Regions from separate parts of the Streptomyces sp. STAM6 genome, predicted to be linked through region 2. Evidence: riboswitches for the same ligand, from Rfam matches in the RefSeq annotation. Region 2 holds a riboswitch; each other region holds the start of a gene.

What was found. A riboswitch is a leader RNA that binds a small molecule or an ion and turns the genes downstream of it on or off. The one in region 2 is predicted to bind cyclic di-AMP.
Region 1: another riboswitch for cyclic di-AMP. It lies ahead of ACY34K_RS03490 (C40 family peptidase); the one in region 2 lies ahead of ACY34K_RS19300 (transglycosylase family protein).
Region 3: another riboswitch for cyclic di-AMP. It lies ahead of ACY34K_RS10270 (M23 family metallopeptidase); the one in region 2 lies ahead of ACY34K_RS19300 (transglycosylase family protein).

The regions. Positions count from the first base shown of each region.
Region 1 is NZ_JBUEFZ010000002.1:225,550-231,242, reverse strand. It holds gene ACY34K_RS03500 (hypothetical protein) at 1-291, shown strand, start outside; gene ACY34K_RS03495 (glycosyltransferase) at 396-1,679, opposite strand; gene ACY34K_RS03490 (C40 family peptidase) at 1,720-2,886, opposite strand; cyclic di-AMP (ydaO/yuaA leader) riboswitch at 2,885-3,045, opposite strand; gene pcrA (DNA helicase PcrA) at 3,245-5,693, shown strand, end outside.
Region 2 is NZ_JBUEFZ010000015.1:31,787-37,479, forward strand. It holds gene ACY34K_RS19290 (FtsB family cell division protein) at 1-408, opposite strand, end outside; gene eno (phosphopyruvate hydratase) at 590-1,879, opposite strand; gene ACY34K_RS19300 (transglycosylase family protein) at 2,124-2,801, opposite strand; cyclic di-AMP (ydaO/yuaA leader) riboswitch at 2,805-2,973, opposite strand; gene ACY34K_RS19305 (transglycosylase family protein) at 3,234-4,208, opposite strand; gene ACY34K_RS19310 (cytochrome P450 family protein) at 4,332-5,585, opposite strand; gene ACY34K_RS19315 (nucleoside triphosphate pyrophosphohydrolase) at 5,582-5,693, opposite strand, start outside.
Region 3 is NZ_JBUEFZ010000005.1:343,613-349,305, forward strand. It holds gene ACY34K_RS10265 (PP2C family protein-serine/threonine phosphatase) at 1-948, shown strand, start outside; cyclic di-AMP (ydaO/yuaA leader) riboswitch at 1,151-1,284, shown strand; gene ACY34K_RS10270 (M23 family metallopeptidase) at 1,296-2,357, shown strand; gene ACY34K_RS10275 (PrsW family intramembrane metalloprotease) at 2,565-3,893, opposite strand; gene trmB (tRNA (guanosine(46)-N7)-methyltransferase TrmB) at 3,938-4,702, opposite strand; gene lhgO (L-2-hydroxyglutarate oxidase) at 4,919-5,693, opposite strand, start outside.

The DNA of each region.
Region 1 (5,693 bases), on a different contig from region 2:
GGATTCCTGACCCAGATGAAGGCCATCGGCGCGGGCACGGCGCGGTTCGTCCCCGCGATGCTGCACGGCGCGCTGACCATGCTGGTCACCGGTGTGGTCCTGGTCGGCCTCAACCAGGCCGACGACCAGACCGTCAACAACCTCAAGATCGGCGTCAAGCTGGCGGTCCTGGTCGTGATCCTCGGCCTGGTCTACGTCAAGCGCGACGAGGAGCGGGTCGACAAGGCGGTGTTCGGCGCGGTCGGCGCCCTGACCGTCGCCAACATCTTCATCGCGACCCTCTGGACGTGACGCGGCCGCCCCGGCCCGACGCCCGGGCCGGGGCGGCCGACGGGGCCTGACGCCCGGCGGCCCCGCCGGGCTCGGCCGGACGCCGGGGCCGGGGCGGCCGGCTGTTACCCGGCCGCCCGCTCGATCAGGTCCGCCCCCCGCCGCAGCCCGTTCCGGCTGCGGATCGCCGCGCCGGTGGCGGCCAGCCGCTCGCGCAGCGCCGTGTCGGCGAGCAACCGCTCCAGCGTCCCGGTGAGTTCCCCGTCCGTGAAGCGGTACGTGTCCAGCCGTACGCCGAGCCCCAGCTCGTGCACGCGCTGCGCGTTGTCGTACTGGTCCCAGAACAGCGGCAGAAGGATCATCGGCTTGCCGAAGTGCAGCGACTCGGTCGTGGTGTTGTTGCCGCCGTGCGTGATCACCAGATCGACGTGCGGAAGGATCGACGTCTGCGGCAGGAACTCCGCGCCCCACATGTTCGGGGCCAGCTCGATCTCCTCGTGCAGCGGCCCCTTGGAGACGATGTAACGGTGCGGGGTGCGCGCCAGTACGCCGATGACGCGGCGCATCAGCTCCACGTCGGCCGAGCCCAGCGAACCCAGAGAGAAGTACACCAGCGCGCTGTCGCCGTCGCCGCTCGCCAGGGTCGGCGGCATCGTGAACGGCTCGTCCGTCTCCCGGACGCAGGAATCCAGGCGGTGCCAGGACGACGGCAGCGCACGCGGGTAGTCGACCGCCTCCGGGAACACGTACAGATTCGTCCCGGCCTCGTGGATGAACTCCAGGTCGGGCAGGGGCGGGGCTCCCCGGCCGACCACCCAGGCGTTGAACTCCTCCCACAGCGCCCGGTGCGTGCGGTCGTACTCCGCCCGGAAGTCCGCCCATCCCGCCGGGTCGCCGGCCGGATAGCCCGAGAAGGCGGGCGGGACGTCCGGGGTCCTGATCTCCAGCGGGTTGCAGGAGGTGATCCGGACGAACGGCCGGCCCGCGGTCAGCAGGGCCGGGAACGCCACCACGTTGTCCTCGACGATCACATCCGGCCGGACCCGCTCGACGATCGCCTCCAGCTGGGGCTCGCAGTACCGGGCACCGGCGATCAGCTCCTCCCACACCGGCCTGATCCAGCCGCCGAGCTGCTCCAACGTCGGCTTGCGGAACTCCGGCGCGGTCTCCCTGACGAAGTCCTTCCAGAACTGCCCGGCGTCCCGCTCGCCCTCCGCGGGAGGGGCGAGGTCGACGAGATCCTCCTCGAAGCCGAGCGGGCGGAGCTTTCCCCGCCAGGATGCCTCGGCGGCGAAGACGACCCGGTGTCCGCGCCGGCGCAGCACATCGGCGATCCCGACGCAGTTGTTGGTCGGTCCGTAAGCGCTCTCCGGCACGAACAGGACGGTGAGCCGTCGGCCGGTCGTCACTTCCCCCTCCACGCTTTCCCCCTCCGCGTGCGCGCGGTGGTCAGGCCGGGCGCACGCTGCCGTAGATCGGCATGTAGTAGATGGACTCCTCGCGGACGTTGGTGCCCGGCTTCGGCGCGTGAATCATCATGCCGTCGCCCTTGTAGATCCCGACGTGGCTGATGTCGTCGTAGAAGAACACCAGGTCACCGGGGCGCAGATCCTCGGTGGCGACCCGTGTGCCGACCTTCACCTGGTCCCACGTGGTGCGCGGCAGGTCGACACCGGCCGCCTTCCACGCCGCCTGCGTCAGTCCCGAGCAGTCGTACGAGCTGGGGCCGGTCGCGCCCCACACGTACGGCTTGCCGATCTGGGCCGCCGCGAAGGCGAGGACCTTGTCGGCCTTGGTGGCGGCAGCCGTCTCGTCCGCGGGCGGCGGGGCCTGCTCCTGCTGCTCCTGCTGCTCCTGTTCCTGCTGTTCCTGGCGCTCGCGTGCCGCCTCGGCCTCCGCCTCGGCCTTCGCCTTCTCCTCGGCCCGGCGGCGGGCCTCCTCCTCGCGCTCGCGCTCCAGCTCGGCGAGCCGGGCCTGCTCCTGCGCCGTCAGCTGCGACAGCAGCGCCCGCGCCTCGCCGAGCTTGCGCTGCACGGTCTGCTTGGTCGCCCGCAGCGAGGCCTGGGAGGCGGTCAGGTCCTCCAGGCTCTTGGAGGCCTCGACGCGCTTCTTCGCCGCCTCCGCCTGCTGTGTCTGGAACTCGGTGACCGTCTCGCGCTGCCGGTCCGTGAGCCGGTCCATCAGCTGCGTCTGGTCGACGAACGACTGCGGGCTGTCCGCGAACATGAGCGCGGCCGTCGGGCTCACCGCGCCCGAGCGGTACTGCGCCGCCGCGTAGGCGCCGAGCTCGCGGCGCGACTCGTTCAGGGCGTCCGTGCGCTTGGCGATGTCGTCGAGCATGCCGCCGACCTCGCGCCGCTGCTCCTCGGTGGCCTCCTTGGCCGTGTTGTACTGCTGCGTCGCCGTGCCGGCCTGCCGGTAGAGGTCGTCGACCTTTCTCTGGACCTCCTCGACGGTCGGCTTGCTGTTGGGGCGCGGTTCCGCGGGCGCCGCGGTGGCGCCCTGGGTGGAAAGCAGACTGACTCCGGCGATCGCGGCCGTCGTGACCCCGACGGCAGGGGAGTGGGAGCGGGTCGTGCGGCTGCGCGGCTTGCGATGCGACGCCAAGGCCGGCATCTCCTTCCGTGGACCGCCTACCGGGTTAGCTGTCGGGTTCGGGCGGTCGGAAGGTGCCCTACGGCCGTGCTGGTGCGGACCGATTCACCCCGGTTGTACATGGTGGGTCCCCGGTTCCGAACTTTCTTGCGGAAAGCGCGGATTCGGCGTGGGCGGCCCGGTTGGCGTGGTTCGCCGATGCGGGTACGGGCCGCTTGGGCGAGCACGCTAGCCAACCTGTGGTGGTGCTGTGAAGGATGATGTTCGATATGCCCGATACGTTTTCGTGACCTTCTCCGTGGGTCACCCGGAAACTCCTGTGGGTGACGGATCCCGTTCGGCCACGGCTGTCAGTGGGGCGGCCTAGACTCAATAGGCGATGAGCAGCCTCTTTGACGACAGCTTCCTGGCGGACCTGCGGAACCACACCTCCGAGGAGCCCCCACCGCCGCCCGAGGACTCCGAGGGCCACGGCCCGGCCCCGGAGGAGATCCCGCACGCCCTCTTCGGGGACCGCTTCGACGTGCCCCCGGCCCGGGACCCGCACTACCGCAACGGCGCCCCGCGCCCCGTCGTGGACGCTGCCGCGCTGCTCGAAGGGCTGAACGAGCAGCAGCGTGCCGCCGTCGTCCACACCGGCTCCCCGCTGCTCATCGTGGCCGGTGCCGGATCGGGGAAGACCCGCGTCCTGACCCACCGCATCGCGCACCTGCTGGCCACCCGGCACGTCCACCCCGGCCAGATACTGGCGATCACCTTCACCAACAAGGCCGCCGGTGAGATGAAGGAGCGCGTGGAGCAGCTCGTCGGCCCGCGCGCGAACGCCATGTGGGTCATGACCTTCCACAGCGCGTGCGTGCGCATCCTGCGCCGCGAGTCCAAGAAGCTGGGCTTCACCTCCTCCTTCTCGATCTACGACGCCGCCGACTCCAAGCGCCTGATGTCGCTGGTCTGCCGCGACCTGGACCTCGACCCGAAGAAGTTCCCGCCGAAGTCCTTCAGCGCCAAGATCTCGAACCTGAAGAACGAGCTGATCGACGAGGAGACCTTCGCCGACCAGGCCGCCGACGGTTTCGAGAAGACGCTCGCCGAGGCGTACCGGATGTACCAGGCGCGGCTCCGCGAGGCCAACGCCCTGGACTTCGACGACATCATCATGACCACGGTCCATCTGCTCCAGGCGTTCCCGGACGTCGCCGAGCACTACCGGCGCCGCTTCCGCCACGTCCTCGTCGACGAGTACCAGGACACCAACCACGCGCAGTACACGCTCGTGCGGGAGCTGGTCGGCAGCGGGTACGAGGATCTGGGCCCCGCCGAACTGTGCGTCGTCGGTGACGCCGACCAGTCCATCTACGCCTTCCGCGGCGCGACCATCCGCAACATCCTCCAGTTCGAGGAGGACTACCCGGACGCGACCACCATCCTGCTGGAACAGAACTACCGTTCCACGCAGACGATCCTCTCCGCCGCCAACGCCGTCATCGAGCGCAACGAGAGCCGCCGCCCCAAGAACCTGTGGACGAACGCCGGAGCCGGCGCGCAGATCACCGGCTATGTCGCCGACACCGAGCACGACGAGGCGCAGTTCGTCGCCGACGAGATCGACCGGCTCACCGACGCGGGCGACGCCAAGGCCGGGGACGTCGCCGTCTTCTACCGCACCAACGCCCAGTCCCGCGTCTTCGAGGAGATCTTCATCCGCGTCGGCCTGCCCTACAAGGTCGTCGGCGGCGTGCGCTTCTACGAGCGCAAGGAGGTCCGAGACGTCCTGGCCTACCTGCGGGTGCTGGCCAACCCCGAGGACAACGTCCCGCTGCGCCGCATCCTCAATGTGCCCAAGCGCGGTATCGGCGAGCGCGCCGAGGCGATGATCGACGCCCTCGCCCTGCGGGAGAAGATCACCTTCCCGCAGGCGCTGAAGCGGGTCGACGAGGCATACGGAATGGCGGCCCGCTCGGCCAACGCCGTCAAGCGCTTCAACACCCTCATGGAGGAGCTCCGCACCATCGCCGACTCCGGGGCCGGACCGGCCGTCGTCCTCGAGGCCGTACTGGAGCGGACCGGGTACCTCGCGGAACTGCAGGCCTCCACCGACCCGCAGGACGAGACCCGTATCGAGAACCTGCAGGAGCTCGCCGCCGTCGCCCTGGAGTTCGAGCAGGACCGCGGGGAGGGGGAGGGCGCCGGCACGCTGGCCGAGTTCCTGGAGCAGGTCGCCCTGGTCGCCGACTCCGACCAGATCCCCGACGAGGACGAGGAGGGCTCCGGCGTCATCACGCTCATGACGCTGCACACCGCGAAGGGCCTTGAGTTCCCCGTGGTGTTCCTGACGGGCATGGAGGACGGCGTCTTCCCGCACATGCGGGCCCTCGGCCAGACCAAGGAGCTGGAGGAGGAGCGCCGCCTGGCGTACGTCGGGATCACCCGTGCCCGCGAGCGGCTCTATCTGACCCGGTCGTCGATGCGCAGCGCCTGGGGCCAGCCCTCGTACAACCCGCCGTCGCGGTTCCTGGAGGAGATCCCGGGCCGCCACCTGGAGTGGAAGCGCACCGGTCCGGTGGCCAAGTCGGCGGGCCCGGTGTCCGGCATCACGTCCTCGCTGTCCTCGTCCCGGAGGCGCTCCGGCCCGTCCGGCTTCGCCACCGGCCGCACCGGCGACAAGCCGGTGATCTCGCTGGCCGTCGGCGACCGTGTCACCCACGACCAGTTCGGACTCGGAACCGTGATGGCGGTGACGGGCGCGGGCGCGGACGCCCAGGCGACGATCGACTTCGGGGACGAGAAGCCGAAGCGGCTCCTGCTGCGGTACGCGCCGGTCGAGAAGC
Region 2 (5,693 bases):
GTCGGCCGCGCCCTGGTCGGTGCGGCGCTCGCGCACCGCGTCGGGGTCGATCACCGTGTACCCGGTCTCGCCCGGCATCACGTAGTGCAGGTGCTCGCGGGCGAGGCGCCGGATGTAGGCGTCGTCCTGGAGCCGGGCCTTCTCGTCGCGCAGCTGTTCGACGCGTCGGCTCGCCTCGTCGGCCAGCCGCTCCTGCTCGGCGATCTCGCTCTGCTGCGAGACGTACTGCCGCATCGGGTAGGCGAGGGCCACCACGAGCGAGCAGACCACCAGCGCGAGGAAGGCGGCGCGCCCGGTGAGCCGCGAGCGACGGGCCTGCCGCCGGCTCTGGGAGCGGTAGACGCGGGCGGCGGTCTGCTCGCCGAGCAGCCGCAGCCTGGTCGCGGTGGAGAACCGGTCCCGGGCCATCGCCTCCGCCTCCCCTTCTCTGCACGTGCGTACGTCCCCGCACACGGTACGGGACCGAGTGCGGGGACGTACGTAAGGAGCGGGTGCCAGCCGCGGGAGAGGAGCCGGGTCAGCCCTCGAACCGACTGTGCCTACTGGTCCGCGAAGCGGCTGTGCCTACTGGTCCGCGAAGCGGCTGTGCCTACTGGTCCGCGAAGCGGAACCGCGGGAAGGCGCTGCGGCCGGCGTACACCGCGGCGTCGTCGAGGATCTCCTCGATGCGCAGCAGCTGGTTGTACTTGGCGACGCGCTCGGAGCGGGCCGGGGCGCCGGTCTTGATCTGGCCGCAGTTGGTGGCGACGGCCAGGTCGGCGATGGTGACGTCCTCGGTCTCGCCGGAGCGGTGGGACATCATGCACTTGAAGCCGTTGCGCTGGGCCAGCTCGACGGCGTCCAGGGTCTCGGTCAGCGAGCCGATCTGGTTGACCTTGACGAGCAGTGCGTTGGCGGCGCCCTCCTCGATGCCGCGGGCGAGGCGCTCCGGGTTGGTGACGAACAGGTCGTCACCGACGAGCTGCACCTTGGAGCCCAGCTTCTCGGTGATGGTCTTCCAGCCGTCCCAGTCGTCCTCGAACAGCGGGTCCTCGATGGAGACCAGCGGGTAGGCGTCGACGAGCTCCGCGTAGTACTCGGTCATCTCGGCGGCCGAGCGGGACTTGCCCTCGAACTCGTACGAGCCGTCCTTGTAGAACTCGGAGGCGGCGACGTCGAGGGCGAGCGCGATGTCCTTGCCGGGCGTGTAGCCGGCCAGCTTGATGGCCTCGAGGATGAGGTCGAGGGCGTCGCGGTTGGAGTCCAGGTTCGGGGCGAAGCCGCCCTCGTCGCCCAGGCCGGTGGAGAGGCCCTTGTCCTTCAGGACCTTCTTCAGGGTGTGGTAGACCTCGGCGCCCCAGCGCAGGGCCTCGGAGAAGGACTCCGCCCCGATCGGGGCGATCATGAACTCCTGGATGTCCACGTTGGAGTCGGCGTGCGAGCCGCCGTTCAGGATGTTCATCATCGGCACCGGCAGCAGGTGCGCGTTCGGGCCGCCCAGGTAGCGGAAGAGCGGCAGGTCGGACGCCTCGGAGGCGGCGTGCGCGACGGCGAGGGAGACGCCGAGGATGGCGTTGGCGCCGAGCGAGGACTTGTCCGGGGTGGCGTCCAGGTCGAACATCGCCTGGTCGATCAGCCGCTGCTCGGTGGCGTCGTAGCCGACGAGCTCCGGGCCGATCTGCTCGATGACGGCGAGGACGGCCTTCTCGACACCCTTGCCGAGGTAGCGGTCCTTGTCACCGTCGCGGAGCTCGAGGGCCTCGAACGCACCGGTGGATGCACCGGAGGGGACGGCAGCACGGCCGGTGCTGCCGTCGTCGAGGCCGACCTCGACCTCGACCGTGGGGTTGCCTCGGGAGTCCAGGATTTCCCGGGCTACGACGACGTCGATGGACGGCACGAGCATCTCCTTCTGGGATGTGACGCGTGGAGTGCGAGGTCTCTTTGGCCTTGCGGCAAGAGCCTAACCGGCTCGGGGTCCCTGACCAGCCGACGCCCGCCTCCTGGGACGAAAAAGGGCTCACGAGTCTGCATTACGCACAAAACGCCACGAAACTTACTGGTCGGTAGCACTTTTGCGCGAGGAAACCCCGACCCGGAGCGCACGGGGGAAGGGCACTCCGGGCCGGGGTGGTGTGCGGGGGTCAGCCCAGGTGGAGCTGCTGGCCCGGGTAGATCAGGTCGGCGTCCTCGACGATGTCCTTGTTCAGCTCGAAGAGCTTCTTCCAGCCGCCCTTGACGTTCTTCTCCTCGGCGATGGTGGAGAGGGTGTCGCCGGCCTTCACCTTGTACTCGCCGTCACCCTTCTCGACCTTCTTGCCGGTCGGGGTGGTGACGGTCTTGGACTCGGCCTTCGGCGCGGTGCGCTGCTGGCTGCGCGTGGTCGGCTGCTCGGCCTTGCGCTCCTGCGGCTTCGGCTGGGCCTGCTGGGCGGCGGCGCCGTCGTACGAGGCGTTCGACAGGCCCACGCCGCAGCTCGGCCAGGCACCCTTGCCCTGGCCGGCCAGGACCTTCTCGGCTATCTCGATCTGCTGCGACTTGGACGCCTTGTCGGCGGTGGGGGCGTAGGCCGTGCCGCCGTACGCGGCCCAGGTGGAGGCGGAGAACTGCAGGCCGCCGTAGTAACCGTTGCCGGTGTTGATCGACCAGTCGCCGCCGGACTCGCACTGGGCGACCTTGTCCCACTCGGCGGCCGTGGCGGCCGAGGCGGACGTGGCGCCGATCAGGGGGGCGGCGACGGCGGCACCGGTGATGCCGGCGAACGCGGCGAACCGGGCGGCCTTGGACGGGCGACGGTGCTTGGCCTTGCCGGAGAACAGCATGGGACATCTCCTCACCGACGCCTACGAGGTGAGCTGTCGGGTTCGGGCGGTGACTGCCCGGCCGCGCGACTGGCGCGCGGCTTCACCCCAAGCCGGCTCCGGGCCATCTCTCAATGGCCGGGCCCGGCACAAACCTTGGGTCCCCCGCTCCTGCCTTCGGCGCATGACGCGACGACTGTTCCCGACGGCCGGCGGCAGGATTCGGCGTACCGGTCGTAGGGGCCCGCGGTGGCGAGCGGTCCTGACCGTAAGCGCACACCTGCCCGAAGTTCAAAGACGGACATCAGGGATGAACCGCCCTTACTTACCGACTCCGAGCAGGTGTTTGCGCAGGTGAGAAGTGAAGCGACAGGAGTTTGCGGTCGTGACGCACCAGTTGGGACAAAGAGACTCTTGTCTCACTTGCACAGAACCGGACATACGGCCGCGAACTCACTCCTGCGCGGCAGGCTCCCCGGCAGGCTGACCGGCCGTCAGATCCAGGCTCTGACCGGGGCGAATGAGGTCCGGGTCGGTCCCCACGGTCTCCTTGTTGCCCTGGTAGAGCGCAGCCCATCCCCCGGGCAGCTCGTGCGCGACCGCGATGGCGGAAAGACTGTCGCCGGGGCGGACGGTGTACTCGCCGGACTCGACGCTCTCCGGAGCGCGGGCCGACCCGTCACCACGAGAGGGGTGTTCGCCCGCTTCACGCCCGTTGTCCGGATTGCCGGTCTCCGTGGCGCCGGCGCCGGGAACGGCCGGCTCGGTCGGGGTCGCCGAGGTGCCGGGGGCCGCCGGGGTGCCCTCCGGGGCCTCCGCCGGGTCGGGCTCGCCGCGGTGCTTGCCGGTGCCGGGCGTACCGTCGGCGGCGCCGCCGGCCGGAGCGGCGGGCGGCTCGGTGGACGGCGCCGGGTCGGGCGTCGCGATCGGGTCCAGCGGGTCCGCCGGGGTCGTCTCGGCGGGCTTGTCCTCCCCGGCCGGGTCGGTGGGCTTCGCCGGATCCGGCTTGGCGGGGGCCTCCTCGGTGGGCGTGGCGCCCGGCGCGGGGGTGTCCTCGCTCACGAGTCCCGCGATGGGGGCGCAGGTCTCCCAGGCGGCCGACCCCTGCGCCGCGTGCACCTTCTCCGCGACGGCGATCTGCTGGGCCCGGCTCGCGAGGTCGGCCCGCGGGGCGTAGGCGAGGCCGCCGTACGTCTCCCAGGTCTCCTGCGACATCTGCAGGCCGCCGTAGTAGCCGTTGTCGAGGTCCGCACTCCACATGCCGCCGGACTCGCACTCGGCGACCCGGTCCCAGGTGGTGGCGTCCACGGCCGACGCGGAACCCGCGCCGAGCAGTGGAATGGCGATGGCGGATCCGGTCACCCCTGCCGCGACGATGATGGCGGGGGCTTGACGGGGTCGTCGGTGCCGGCCGTTCCCGGAGCGCATGCGGTGAGCCTTTCGCGTGACTGCTGAGGTGACGGTGAAAGTAGCGGCTCTCGAACGTCAGTCACAAGTCGATGCACTGGAGATTACGCGAAGATCACAGATATGACGGAGCGTCAGTTGACATCACTCCCCAAAGGGGGCGAACTCGACCGGGAGCGTGCGCAGTCCACGCATAATGAGCCCACCACGCCACCGCAAATCGGCCGGATCGCCCGCAAGTCGCAGATCGGGCAGACGGGTCAGCAGGGTAGCCAGGGCGGTCTGCCCCTCCAGCCGGGCGAGCGGCGCGCCGAGGCAATAGTGGATGCCGTGCCCGTACCCGAGGTGCTGGTTGTCCCGCCGCGCCAGATCGAGGGTGTCCGGACGGTCGAACCGCGCCGGGTCACGGTCGGCCGCGGCGAGCACGACGAGCACCGGGTCGCCGGCCGCGATCCGCTCGCCGCCGATGGTGAGCGGCTCGGTCGCGAAGCGCCAGGTCGCGAGCTCCACCGGCCCGTCGTAGCGCAGGAGTTCCTCGATTCCGGTCTCCAGCAACTCCCGCTCCCCCGCCGCGATCGACGCCTGCAGCCGCGCCCGCTGGTCCGGGTTGCGCAGCAGCGCGTACACCCCGTTCCCGATCAGATTGACGGTGGTCTCGAAGCCGGCGAAGAGCAGGATGAACGCCATGGCCGCGGCCTCGTTCTCGGTGAGGTGCTCACCGTGGTCGCTCGCCCGGATCAGCCCGGAGATCAGATCGTCCCCCGGCTCCTCGCGCTTGCGGTGGATGAGCTCCGCGAGGTAGCCGCGCATCTTCTTCACCGACCGGGCGACGCCGCCGCGCGGTCCGCCGCCGTGCCGGATCATCATCCCGGCCCAGTCGCGGAAGTCGTCCTGGTCCTCGCGCGGGACGCCGAGCATGTCGCAAATGGCATAGATCGGGAGCGGAAACGCGAACTCGTGGATGAGATCGGCGCTGCCTTTTGTAGCGAAGTTGTCGATGAGCCGGTCCGTCAGCTCCTGAACACGGGGCGCGAACTCCGCCACGCGCCGCGGGGTGAACGCCTTCGAGACGAGCCTGCGCAGCCGGGTGTGGTCCGGCGGGTCGATGTTCAGCAGATGCGTCATCAGCTCGGCCTTGCGCTCGCCGGGGATGCCGGTCTTGCCCTTGGCGTGCGCGGGCTCGTCGTGGTGCGCGGGGTTCTTGCTGAGCCGCTGGTCGGCGAGGGCCTGGCGGGCGTCGGCGTACCGGGTCACGAGCCACGCCTCGACTCCGCTCGGCAGCTTGGTGCGGTGCACGGGGGCGTGCTCGCGCAGCCAGGCGTAGGCGGGGTACGGGTCGGTGGCGAACTCCCAGGTGAAGAGTTCGGGCGCGACGTTCGGAGCGGGCTGGTCGTTCACTCCTCGACGTTAACGCCGGGTCCGCCGGCCCCGTGCCCCTCGGCGGCCCGGATCGCGTCCCGGTAGGCGCGGCCGGCCGCGCGCAGCGCGGCCTCCGGGTCGACGCCC
Region 3 (5,693 bases), on a different contig from region 2:
CTTGTGGCCGGGCTCGTGCCCCTCGTGGGGGTCGTCGGCCTGCGCCTCTCCATGGGCACCCTGGGACAGGCGCCGACCGTCACCGAGATCGTCACCTTGGCGACGGTGGCGGCGCTGGCCCTGCTCATCAACCATGTGGTGCGCCGCGGCGACGAACGGCTCGCCTCGGCGCGCGTGATCGCCGAGACCGCGCAGCGGGCGGTGCTGCCGCAGCCGTCCGCCAGGATCGGCGGCCTGCGCGTCGCGGCGCGTTACGAGGCGGCGCAGGCGGACACCTTCATCGGTGGCGACCTGTTCGCCGTGCAGGACACCCCCCACGGCGTGCGGCTGGTCGTCGGGGACGTCCGGGGCAAGGGGCTGGGCGCGGTCGAGGCGGTGGCGGTCGTCATCGGGGCCTTCCGGGAGGCGGCCGAGCACGAGAGCTCGCTGGAGGGGGTGGCCCAGCGGCTGGAGCGGGCGCTCGCGCGGGAGGGGACGCGGCGGGACGGGCTGGACGCCGTCGAGGGGTTCACCACCGCGGTGCTGGCCGAGATCCCGCGCGGGGACGCGGTGGTGCGGGTGGTCAACCGGGGTCACCCCGAGCCGCTGATGCTGCGCACCGACGGGGCCGTGGACCTGCTGGAGCCGGCCGAGCCCGCGCTCCCGCTGGGCATGGCCGACCTGGCCGCCTGGCCGGACCGGGCGTACGAGGTGTCGTACCCGCCGGGCGCGACGCTGCTCTTCTACACGGACGGGCTCTCCGAGGCCCGGGACGCGCACGGCGACTTCTACGACCCGCGCGGGTGGCTCTCGGGGCAGGCCTTCGAGGAGCCCGAGGCGTTGCTGGACGCGCTCGTGGAGGACGTACGGCGGCACACGGGCGGCGGGGCCACGGACGATCTCGCGCTGCTGGCGGTCCAGCGCCCACCGTCGCCACGCTCCGTGACCGGTGAGCAGCCCTCCGCATAACATTTGACGCACAGTCAGGGACTAATGGGCCTGTGAATGTTTTATCGGCGTGGTCAACTCGCCCGATTCTGGCAGCTTCTGGTGGGGTAAGTCCCCCGGTCCATTGGTTAATGATCAACGGGAACAGCTTGGAATCGGGTACCGACGTCTATTAACGTTCGATAACGCAGCGCGGTCGTCCCAGCCGTCGTCAGGACGGCACCGTGCGCGTGCGCCGAATTCCGCAAGGGAACCGGGGAACCACCACCTTGGGGTGAATCGGGCCGAAGCGGCCCGTAGGAGACCTTCCTGCTCCGAACCCGTCAGCTAACCCGGTAGGCGAGAAGGAAGGAAAGGAGTGCGCCTCCGTGGCGTCCAACAGGCCTGCCCCCGAAGCTCCCTTCACCTCGTTCGGTTCTTCGGGTATCCCGGACGCCCCGGGCGCAAACGCGCAGTTCGAGGAGTGGAACCCCACCGAGGAGACGGTCCGCCCGGTCCGCGGCCGGCACCGTGTCGCCAAACAGCGCGGCGGCCTGGCCCGTAGCTCCACCGTCCTCGGCGTCGGAGTCATCGCGGCGGTCGGCGCGGGCGGCATGGCCACCGCGCAGGACAAGCCGGCGGTCTCCATATCCCTCCCCGACGCCATCACCGACCACCTCCCGGACGCCGAGTCCCTCCCGGGCGTCGGCGACCTGATCTCCGACGAGGACACCCCCGAGGCCGGCGACAGCACCCCGCTCACCGCCGCGACCCTCACCCAGGACACCTCCGGCGAGCAGGACGGCGGGGCCGACGCCGGCGAGGCGCTGCGCGCCCGCATCCTCCAGCAGGCCGAGCAGCAGCAGGCGAACGCCGAGGCGCAGGCCAAGGCCGCGGCCGAGAAGGCCGCCGCCGAGCAGGCCGCCGAGCAGGCCGAGGCCCAGCAGACCGCTGCCGAGAAGGAGGCCGCGGCGGAGCAGGCCGCCCAGGAGAAGGCCGAGGCCGAGGCCGCCGCCAAGGCGGAGGCCGAGCGGCTGGCCAAGCTCGCCGCCGCCTGGTCCCTCCCCACCTCCTCGTACACGATCACCTCCACCTACGGCGAGGCCGGCTCCATGTGGTCCTCCGGGTACCACACCGGCCTGGACCTCGCCGCGCCCACGGGCACCCCGGCCAAGGCCGTGCACGGCGGCACCGTCAAGTCGGCCGGCTGGTCCGGCTCGTACGGCTACCGCATCGTCCTGGAGCTCGAGGACGGCACGGAGGTCTGGTACTGCCACCTGTCGTCGATGACGGTCGGGGCCGGCCAGACGGTCGCCACCGGCGAGACCATCGGCCGCGTCGGCGCCACCGGCAATGTGACCGGCCCGCACCTGCACCTCGAGGTGCACACGCCGGGCGGCGACGGCATCGACCCGCTGGCCTGGCTGCGCGGCAAGGGCCTGACGGTCTGACCACCGTTCTTCGCAAGACTCCGGCAGTCCTGGCGGCACCCCCCCCGACGACAGGGCTGCCGGTTTTCGTTCGCTCGTGAGACGTGTGCGGAGCAGCCCCTGAGCGGGACCCGTTGACGCCCCCTGACGTCACTCCGCGTTGGGGCACGTCCGGCCTTCGCGTCTTCCCCCTCGCGCTCGGCGGCAACCTCTTCGACGAAACACGCCCTAGGAGCGGTAGGGGTTGTAGCCGCCGTAGTTGAGGTACGGAGGCGGCGTCCACACCCGGCCGGTCGCCTGTGCCGCGTACGTCAGCGCGGGCGCGGCCATCTCCTTGCGCTGCCACAGGTGGTGCAGCAGCTCCTGCTCCCGCGCCACGAAGTCCGGGTCCGCCGCGCCGCGGTGGGCCCTGTGGCGCAAGAAGGCCAGTGAGGTCGCGAACGCCTCGTACTCGCCGACCGCGCGGGCCGCGGCCGGACCGAAGGTACGCCGCGCGTAGTCACGCGCCATCCCGCGCGCCTTCATCGAGGAGAGCGCGAGCGGTTCGGCCGGGGACAGCCAGCCCGCCGCGGCGTACGCCGGCAGTTCGCCCGATATGGTGCGCAGCTCCTTCTGCCGGGTCCAGACGGCGAGCCAGGTCAGCAGCCCGAACGCGGGCACCATGAACACCCCGTACACGGCGTAGAACCCCAACGGGCCGAGGGCCGCCGAGCCGTTCCACAGCGCGTGCATGCCCATGGCCAGCGCGAGCCCGAGGAACGGCAGCAGGACCCGGCGTATCCTCTTGCGCCGCGCGGTGAGCGCGGCGAGGCCGAAGCCGATGCCGGTCAGCACGGTGAAGAGCGGATGCGCGAACGGCGACATCACGATCCGTACGAAGAACGTCGCGGCCGTGACGGAGGCGAAGCCGGACGTGCCGATCGCCTGGTCCTCGCCGAACGCGTTGCCGAGGTACAGGATGTTCTCGGTGAAGGCGAAACCGGTGGCCGTGAAGCCGGCGATGACGACTCCGTCGACGAGGCCGGTGAAGTCCCGTCTGCGGAACAGGAAGATGAGCAGGACGGCCGCGGCCTTCGCGCTCTCCTCGACGACGGGGGCTATCACGGTCGCGCCGAGCGTGTCCGCGGACGCCGGGTCGGCGGTGGCGGTCGCTATCCAGCGGGTCGCGAAGGTGTTGGCGATGATCGCGACGAGCGCGGCGGCGCAGGCGCCCCACGCGAACGCGAACATCAGGTTCTTCCAGGGGCCCGGCTCGACGCGGTCCAGCCAGCGGAACGCCGCCATGAGCAGCGGCACCGGCAGCAGCGCGAGGCCCAGGCCGACGACGAAGCCCTCGGTGCCGGTCTGCTCCCGGACCAGTGCCAGGATCACCAGCCCGCACAGGGCGAGCACGGTGAACACCGCGACGGCACGCACCGCCTTGCTGCGCCAGAGGGCGCGGCGCGGTTTGTAGCGCCAGCGGGCACGCTCCGGAACGGCGTCGAACGACGGCTGTGGTTCGTACGCCGGGACGGCCGGGTGGTGCGGGGGCGGGTGCTGTGAGGGCGACTGGGACACCCATCGACCCTAACGAGGACGACTGACAGTCCGCGACGAGATTGCTACACGCGCCGGAACAGCAGGTCGTGGACGACGTGCCCCTTGTCCAGGCCCTGGCCCTCGAACCGGGTGAGCGGCCGGAACGCCGGCCGGGGCGCGTAGCCGCCGTCGGGCACCGTGTTCCCGAACCGCGGGTGCGCGGACAGCACCTCCAGCATCTGCTCCGCGTACGGCTCCCAGTCGGTGGCGCAGTGCAGCACGGCACCCGGCCTCATGCGGGTGGCGACCAGGTCCAGGAACGCGGGCTGGATCAGCCGCCGCTTGTGGTGCCGCTTCTTGGGCCACGGGTCGGGGAAGTACACCCGCACGCCGTCGAGGGCGTCGGGCGCGAGCATCTCGCGCAGCAGGATGATCGCGTCGCCGTTGGCCACCCGGACGTTGGTCAGGCCGGCCTTGTCCGCGAGGTTGAGGAGATTGCCCTGGCCGGGGGTGTGGACGTCCACGGCGAGGATCCCGGTCGCCGGGTCGTCCGCGGCCATCTGCGCGGTGGCCTCGCCCATCCCGAACCCGATCTCCAGCACGACGGGCAGTCCGCCGAACATCTCCGCGAGATCGAGCGTCCGCTGCCCGTCGATGTCCAGACCCCAGTCCGCCCACCGCCGGCGCAACGCATCGGCCTGCCCGGGCGTGACACGGCTGCGGCGCGGCTGGAAGCTCCTGATCCGCCGCTCGAAGTGCGACCCGGCGGGATCGGGCGAGGGGCCCTCGGGAAAGCGGGGCTCACCCTTGGGCCGACGGTGCAAGGCGGTTTCACGGGACTCAGACACAATGCCCCGATTCTACCGACGCCCCGCCACTCCCCGACCGGCCGTGCCCCGTCCCCTCGGGGGCGGGGGCTGCCGGGGCGCCGGGCACGGGGCGTCAGCCGGCTGGCGGGGGGCAGGGTGGCGGGGGCGGCCGGGCCGGGCGCCGGGCGACGTGTCGGCGTGGGGCTGCCGCGCGTAGGTCGGGGTGGGAGTGGGGATGAGGGTGGGGGTGGGGTGTCAGCCGCCGCCCAGGTGGGCGAGGACGCGGCGGGCCACCTCGCGGCCGATGGGCAGCGATGCCGTCGCCGCGGGGGAGGGGGCGTTCAGGACGTGCACCGTGCGGGTGGTCTCGCGGATCAGGAAGTCGTCGACCAGCGTGCCGTCCCGCAGGACGGCCTGGGCGCGGACGCCGGCCGGGGCGGGGTGCAGGTCCGCTTCGGCGACGGACGGCAGCAGGCGCCGGACCGCCTCCGTGAAGGCCCGCTTCGACAGCGAACGGTGCAGCTCGCCCGCGCCGTAACGCCAGTGTCTTCGGGCGATCCGCCAGGAGCCGGGCCAGGTCAGGGTGGCGGCCAGCTCGCGCGGGTGGACGGTGGACCAGCCGTAACCCTCGCGGGCGAGGGCCGGGACCGCGTTCGGCCCCACGTGCACGCCGCCCTCGATGCCCCGGGTGAGGTGCACGCCGAGGAAGGGGAACGCCGGGTCCGGCACCGGGTACACCAGGCCCCGCACCAGCTCCGGCCGCGCCAGCTCGTAGTACTCGCCGCGGAACGGCACGATCCGCACGCCCGGCTCGTCGCCGGCCAGCCGCGCGACCCGGTCGCAGTGCAGTCCCGCGCAGTTGACCATGGCCCGCGCGCGGACGATGTCGCCGGCCGCCGTGCGGACCGCGACACCCCACGGCCGCCGGTCGACGGCGGTGACCTCCGCGCCGAACCGCACGTCCGCGCCGGACGACTCGGCGAGCTGCGCCGCCACCGCGCCGTAGTCGCACACCCCGGTGGTGCCGACG